DNA from 2 places in the Actinomyces sp. ICM39 genome. Region 2 is predicted to be linked to the other one. Evidence: riboswitches for the same ligand, from Rfam matches in the RefSeq annotation. Region 2 holds a riboswitch; the other holds the start of a gene.

Region 1 (3,810 bases), on a different contig from region 2:
CTGCCGCATGTCTTCGACCGTCTCGCTGATGGCACTCGCATCACCCTCATTGGTGCTGTGCCCGAGGCTGGTCAGGCTGCAGCCGAGCGCCTGTCGCGTTTCGACGTCCAGGTCATCGACGGCTACGAGGGGCTGCGTCGATTCAAGGCGGATCCGTCTGTGCTCACCTCCTTCGATCCACGACTCGTGATCGTTGGCCTAGGCGCGGGTCTGCAGGAAGTCGTCGCTTCCGTCGTGCTCGAGCTCCTTCCCGAGGCCTCCGTGTGTACCGCGGGCGGCTGGATCGACCAGTATGCGCGTGCCGCCGACGACTACTTCCCGGACTGGGTGCATGCCGCCCGCCTCGGGTGGGCCTGGCGCATCGCGCATGAGCCGAAGCGCCTCACGAAGCGCTACACCGTCGAAGCCCTCGACTTCGTCGCTCACGCGCCCGAGCTCATCTCGCGGCTCGAGGCGATGGGTAGCTTCGACGATCTCGGACTGGTCGGTGGTGTGACGCTTCGCTGATAGAGGTTGACGCTAGTCGCTGTGAAGGAGGCCGGCCCTGCGGGGTCCGGCCTCCTTTGCATCGCCAGATCGACTGGTGACGGCTGTCGGCGTCTATGGATGCTGTGGCTGGTCTCGCATATGGCGACGTGCGCTGCATCAAGGTGGAAAGCGACAGGTCAGGCCCTCTTTCGTGCATGAGCAGTGGTCGGCTTTCGGGAGTGCATAAGGGGCGCGCACGAGGGAGGGAACGTGGCGCTGAACGTGTCTCAAAACGCTTCTTGATGGATGCTTAAAAAGGGTTATGCAGTGAATGGCGTGGCCCACATAAAACATTATGAGGGTGTGACGGCTCCCTGTAATGCAGGTGGTAAAGAGCGCTCCTGCGTTTAAGTGTCAAGCTCTCGTAAGAGTTGTGAACTGCTCACTGTGTGCACACTGCCGCGTAGTGTGAATCGAGCGCTATCGCACGGTGTTCGTTTGTCGACGTGGTCTCACAATGGGTGAGGCGCGCGTGTTTGCGCCGTCGTATGCGTTCTGGCAAGCCGCTGATGGAGCACGATGAGGTGTTGAGAATAAAGGTGTGGCCCGAGCCAATCGGCTCGGGCCACACCCAATCACACACAGAGAGGAAAGACTTAGTAGGCGCCCTCGTGACGCAGGAGCGCGGGAATAGTCTGGAGCATGATCCACGTGTCGAGGGTCAGGGAGCGGTGCTGGGCGTAGGAGAGGTCCAGGTGGACGGTCTCATCCCAGGAGAGGTTCGAGCGGCCGGAGATCTGCCAGAGGCCCGTAATGCCGGGGCGAACGGCGAACTTGCCCATGACGCGCGGCTCGTACTGAGCGACCTCGCTGGGGAGCGGGGGGCGCGGGCCAACGAGCGACATGTCGCCACGCAGCACGTTGAACAGCTGGGGCAGCTCGTCGATCGACGTCTTGCGCAGGAAGGCTCCGATGCGTGTAATACGCGGATCGTTCGCCATTTTGAACATGATCGAATTTCCGGCGGAAGAGTCTGCTTCGTTGGCCTCCATGAGGGATTCCTTGAGCTCTTCGGCGTCCACGCGCATGGTGCGGAACTTAAACATGGTAAAAGTCTTGCCGTCGAGCCCGACTCGCTCCTGGGTGAAGAAAGCGGGGCCGCCGTCGTTCAGGCGCACCATGAGGGCGACGATGATCCACAGCGGAGTCAGCAGGATAATGCCGAAGAGAGCTGCGAAAATGTCGCACATGCGCTTGATGGCGTTGTCGGCGGAGGCGGCAAGATCCGACGCGTGCTCGAATGCGAGAGCCGTGGATGCGGCTCGTGCGGTGGGCTTCGTCAAGGTTGTCATCTGTGCGTCTTCCTTCTACTTCCTCAAACTCAAATGCTGCATGTCGGTTAGAGCGGAGAAAACCGCTCCAAACTGGGATATTTACTGAGTAAATGATCCCCGCGCAACTCAGTCACCGTTAGGTGTTAACCCTAGTCTATCCATATGGTTAGCTTGGTTGCTAACCAAAGGGTTAAGTACAAGCGAAAAAAGGCTGTGATTTCGTGCACCTGACGAGTTGTGCAAGTCAGATCTGAAGGTCCTGTGACCAGCTGGTAGCTTGCTGACACCTTGGCAGAATGCGCGGAAAACCGCCGAGCGATAGACTGGTCAGCGTGTCGTGACTGGCGAACAGGTGGGCCACCACCGGGGAGCGACGCGTCGGCATCGATAGCCGCCCGCCTGGGCTAGAGGCCACTGCCAACCATCATCGGATGATCAATAGGAGAACCCCATGGATTCCCTCAATGACATGACACTTGCGCAGCTGGATCCTGAGATTCAGGCCGTTCTGGACGCCGAGCTTGGCCGTCAGCGTGACACCCTCGAGATGATCGCCTCGGAGAACTTTGTTCCGCGCGCCGTCCTCGAGGCGCAGGGCTCGGTCCTCACCAACAAGTACGCCGAGGGCTACCCGGGTCGCCGCTACTACGGTGGCTGCGAGTTTGTGGACGTCGCGGAGTCTCTCGCCATCGAACGTGCGAAGCAGGTCTTCGGTGGCGACTACGTGAATGTTCAGCCTCACGCTGGTGCGCAGGCCAACGCTGCAGCGCTCATGGCCATGGCGAATGTCGGCGACCCGATCCTGGGCCTGTCCCTGGCCCACGGTGGTCACCTGACCCACGGCATGCGCCTGAACTTCTCGGGTAAGAACTACAAGGCCGTCGCCTACGAGGTTGACCGTGAGACCATGCGCATTGAGCCCGAGAAGGTTCGTGAGGCTGCCCTTGCGGAGCGCCCGCGTGTCATCATCGCCGGCTGGTCCGCCTACCCGCGTCACCTCGACTTCCAGGCCTTCCGCGACATCGCGGACGAGGTCGGCGCCGCCCTCTGGGTGGACATGGCTCACTTCGCAGGCCTCGTGGCTGCGGGTCTGCACCCGAACCCCGTCCCCTTCGCCGACGTGGTGACGACGACCGTTCACAAGACGCTGGGTGGTCCTCGTTCCGGCATGATCCTGTCCTCGCGCGGCGAGCAGTGGGGCAAGAAGCTGAACTCTTCCGTGTTCCCCGGCCAGCAGGGTGGCCCCCTCATGCACGTGATCGCCGCGAAGGCCATCGCCATGAAGGTCGCGCAGACCGACGAATTCAAGGACCGCCAGCGCCGCACCCTCGAGGGCGCGCAGATCATTGCCGAGCGCCTGGGCGCTGACGATGCGAAGAAGGCCGGTATCAAGCTGGTCACGGGCGGCACCGATGTGCACCTCGTCCTCGTCGACCTGGTCGACTCTGAGCTCAACGGTCAGCAGGCCGAGGATCTGCTGCACGAGGTCGGTATTACCGTCAACCGTAACGCCGTTCCCTTCGATCCCCGTCCGCCGGCCGTCACCTCGGGCCTGCGCATCGGCACCCCCGCCCTCGCGACGCGCGGCTTCGACGCCGAGGACTTCGCCGAGGTTGCGGACATCATCGGCACGACCCTGTCCCAGGGTGCGTCCGGCGGCAACGTTGAGGTGGATGCCCTGCGCGCCCGCGTCAAGAAGCTGACGGACAAGCACCCGCTGTACGCTGGGCTCTGATCGTGAGGGCTCCCTGGGAGGGCCCCGCTGGGGTCTTGGATGGAAAGGCGACCGCTGCCGCCATTAAGTCGGAACTGAAGGCGCGCGTCGATCGTCTGCGTGAGTCCGGTGTTGTCCCGGGCCTCGGCACGATCCTCGTGGGTGAGGACCCCGGGTCCGTTGCCTACGTCGCCGGAAAGCACCGTGACTGTGCGGAAATCGGCGCCGAGTCGATCCGCGTGGACCTGCCCGCTGACGCGACGCAGGAGCAGGTGGAGGCCGCGATCGATCAGC
Region 2 (3,810 bases):
ATCCAGGAGAACATGACGAAGCCCGTCGTCGCTTACATCGCTGGCTTCACGGCCCCCGAGGGTAAGACCATGGGCCACGCGGGCGCGATCGTGTCCGGTTCGTCCGGTACGGCTGCCGCGAAGGCGGAGGCGCTCGAGGCCGTGGGCGTGCGCGTGGGTCGCACTCCTTCGCAGACGGCGGAGATCGCGCGCGAGATCCTCTCGCGCTAACGTCACAGCACAAATCGGCCCGGGGTCGGCGCGCAGCGTCGCGGCCCCGGGCCGATTCTGACACTATGGGCCTGTGAGCGAGCGCATCAGAGAAGTACCCAGCCCCCGGCGGACCACGACCACGTACGTGGCGGATCGAGCGACGATCCGTGTGGCCGTCCCGCAGGGCTGGGCGCGCGGTGTGCTCGCGGGTGTTGAGGCAGCCTTTGCGGGCTGGGGTCTGATCACGGTGTTCACGATGATCGCCTACCTGACGCTGCGCTCGAACTCGTGGATGAATGACACGACGCCGCGTGATGCTCTCGGCCTGGGTGGTGACCTGTGGGCCGCCGTCATTGGCGGAACGTCGGTGGTTGGGGGAGTGCATTACCGCGCGATTCCGACGCTGGTGGGCGCTCTGCTGATCGTGCTGGTGCGGATTCTGCTGCGCGCGACGGCTGGTTTCCCGCGTAGCGCGGCGCTGTTCGCGGTGCCCGGTTTCCTGCTGACGTCGTGGCTGCTGGCGGGCGCGTCGGGCATCTATTCGCACTGGTGGACGGGCACGCTCGGCGCGATTCTGATTCCGCTGATCGGCTCGGTGTGGTTCGTTGCGTCGGGGTATTCGCGCGACAATGAGGCCCCGGCGATGCAGCACTGGATTTCGGGCGGCCTGAAGCTGGGAGGCCTGTCGGTCCTCGCGCTCGTGGCTGCGTCTGCGGTGGCGTCGGTGATTGCGCTCGTCGCGGGGTGGAGCCGCATGGCTGGGATCCAGGAGATTCTGGGTGCCGCCTCGGGCGCGGATACCGCTTTTATCGTGGGGGCTCAGTTGCTTTTTGCGCCCACGGTCATGGCGTGGGCTGCCTCCTGGTGGTCGGGCGCGGGTTTCTTGACGGCGACGGATTCGCTGCATTCTCCGGTGGTGGCGGGCACCGGCCCGATTCCGCCGATTCCACTCTTGGGCGCGGTCCCGGAGACGGCCCCCGGCATGTGGGTGATTCTTGCGCCGATCGCGCTGGGTATCGGCCTTGGCGTCGTCGCGTCGCGTTCGTTCCGTCGTGAGCACCTGCTGCACCAGACTGCCCAGGGTGTCCTGTCCTCGGTGATCGTCGCCTCGGTGACGGCCCTGTGGATGTGGAGTGCGACGATGAGCCTGGGGTCCGTGCGCCTGGCCTCGATGGGCCCGCGCGTGGGGTGGGCGACGCTCGCCCTGGTGCTTGAGATCGCCCTGCCCGCGCTGATCATTGCTCTGGCGACCCACCCGACGACGCGAGCCCTCCTCGGCGAGGGTGCCGGTCGCGTGCGCAACGAGGGCGAGGCCCTGCGCCGCCGCGCCGCCGAGCGCGCGTCCCGCGTGGGGGCCACTGCCTCGACGGCGGACGAGGCCTGGGCTGAGGCCTCCGATCCCGCTGAGACGGGCGACACGGAAGCAGGTGCCGACGAGGCCGGGGCTGAGGATCTCGAAGCGGTGGTCGACACGGACGAGCAGGCCGCGGACGAGATGCCCGGGGAGACCAGCGAAACTGCCGCCGAGGGTGCCGCGGACATCGAACCGGTCCAGGCCGAAGGTGACGAGGAAGACCCCGAGACGAAGGCGACGCGGCGCGAGGGCCTGAACTAGACTGGGAGTCGCCGCGACTGGCGAGGGTGGATGACCACCGGGGAGCGGCCGCATTTCCCGCGAGGCGTCGCCCGCCTGGGCGCCTGGGTTTGGTCTCAACCTGGAGGAACTATGTCCGTCTCCCTGGACAACCTGGAACCCATCGACGTGCGCCCGATCAAGCGGGCCCTGATCTCTGTGTATGACAAGACGGGCTTGGAGGACCTCGCTCGCGCCCTTGGCGAGGCCGGCGTGGAGATCGTCTCTACCGGCTCTACGGCTGCCCGCATCGCGGCCGCTGGCGTGGCTGTCACCCCGGTCGACGACGTGACCGGTTTCCCCGAGGTGCTCGAGGGGCGCGTGAAGACCCTGCACCCCTTCATCCATTCGGGCATTCTGGCCGATCAGCGTAAGGCCGCGCACCGCGAGCAGATCGTGCAGCTGGGCATCAAGGCCTTCGACCTGGTCGTGTGCAACCTGTACCCGTTCCAGGACACGGTCGCTTCTGGCGCGTCTTTTGACGAGTGCGTCGAGCAGATCGACATCGGCGGCCCGTCCATGGTGCGTGCCGCCGCGAAGAATCATCCGTCGGTCGCGGTCGTGACCTCTCCGGAGCGTTACGCGGACGTCGCCGAGGCCGTGGCGGGGGAGGGCTTCACCCTCGAGCAGCGCCGCGTGCTGGCCGCCGAGGCCTTCGCCCACACGGCGACCTACGACCTGGCGATTGCCGGTTGGTTGGCCGATGAGCTGGATCTTGAGGATGTGCGCGAGACCCTCGATGAGGCTGCCGAGTCTCACTTGGACGCCTCCGACGCGGCGTTCCTGGAGTCGCTGGGCTACCAGACCGAGGAAGACTACGTGGTGGCGGTGCCCGAGGAGGAGGGACATGCCTCGGGCATGCCCGTGTTCGTCGCCGACGCCTTCGAGCGCGTGGAGTCGCTGCGCTACGGCGAGAACCCGCACCAGGGCGCGGCCGTGTACCGCGAGATCGACGAGTCCTTCGAGGACGAGGATGCCGACGACGAGGCCTTGGCCCCGGGCATCGCGAACGCGCGCCAGCTGCACGGCAAGGCCATGAGCTACAACAACTACACGGATGGTGACGCCGCCCTCCGCGCCGCCTACGATCACGAGCGCCCCTGCGTCGCGATTATCAAGCATGCGAACCCCTGTGGTATCGCGGTGGCTGATGATGTGGCCGAGGCGCACCGCCTCGCGCACGCCTGCGACCCCGTGTCGGCGTTCGGCGGTGTGATTGCCGTGAACCGCCCGGTGAGCGTGGAGCTGGCCCGCCAGATCGTCCCGATCTTCACCGAGGTCGTGCTGGCCCCCGGCTACGAGGAGGGCGCGCTCGAGGTGCTGAGCGCGAAGAAGAACCTGCGCGTTCTGCAGGTTGAGCCCCCGGCTCGTGGCTCGTACGAGTTCAAGCAGATCAGCGGCGGCCTGCTGGTCCAGGAGCGCGACGATATTGACGCGCCCGGCGATTCCCCGGAGAACTGGACGCTCGCGGCCGGTGCTCCCGCCGACGAGGCGACGCTGGCGGACCTGGAGTTCGCGTGGCGCACGGTGCGCGCGGTTCGTTCTAACGCGATCCTGCTGGTCAAGGACGGCGCCTCGGTGGGCGTGGGCATGGGCCAGGTGAACCGCGTGGACTCCTGCAAGCTGGCAGTTGAGCGTGCGAACACGCTGGGCTCGCGCTCGACGGGTGACGCGGCGGCCTCCAACGTGGACAGTGCGGGCGGCGCTCGCGCGTCCGAGGTTGTGGCCGAGGCTCCCGAGCAGCGTTCCATCGGCGCGGTCGCCGCCTCGGATGCGTTCTTCCCCTTCGCGGACGGACTGCAGGTGCTCATCGACGCGGGCGTGAAGGCTGTCGTCCAGCCCGGCGGCTCGGTGCGTGATCAGGAGTCGATTGACGCTGCGAATGCTGCGGGCATCACGATGTACCTGACGGGAACGCGCCACTTCGCGCACTGATCAAACCCGTTCATGGGCTCCAGGGGGCGAGCGCCGGTGTGGCGCTCGCC

What was found. A riboswitch is a leader RNA that binds a small molecule or an ion and turns the genes downstream of it on or off. The one in region 2 is predicted to bind ZMP and ZTP.
Region 1: linked by a shared signal. The riboswitch ahead of glyA (serine hydroxymethyltransferase) and the one ahead of purH (bifunctional phosphoribosylaminoimidazolecarboxamide formyltransferase/IMP cyclohydrolase) in region 2 are both predicted to bind ZMP and ZTP.

Annotation. Positions count from the first base shown of each region.
Region 1 is NZ_ALCB01000096.1:18,360-22,169, forward strand. Features, by position in the region: gene HMPREF1137_RS05990 (WecB/TagA/CpsF family glycosyltransferase) at 1-507, shown strand, start outside; gene HMPREF1137_RS05995 (sugar transferase) at 1,125-1,820, opposite strand; ZMP/ZTP riboswitch at 2,130-2,214, shown strand; gene glyA (serine hydroxymethyltransferase) at 2,254-3,537, shown strand; gene HMPREF1137_RS06005 (bifunctional methylenetetrahydrofolate dehydrogenase/methenyltetrahydrofolate cyclohydrolase) at 3,540-3,810, shown strand, end outside.
Region 2 is NZ_ALCB01000099.1:2,187-5,996, reverse strand. Features, by position in the region: gene sucD (succinate--CoA ligase subunit alpha) at 1-210, shown strand, start outside; gene HMPREF1137_RS06140 (cell division protein PerM) at 284-1,807, shown strand; ZMP/ZTP riboswitch at 1,811-1,895, shown strand; gene purH (bifunctional phosphoribosylaminoimidazolecarboxamide formyltransferase/IMP cyclohydrolase) at 1,919-3,760, shown strand.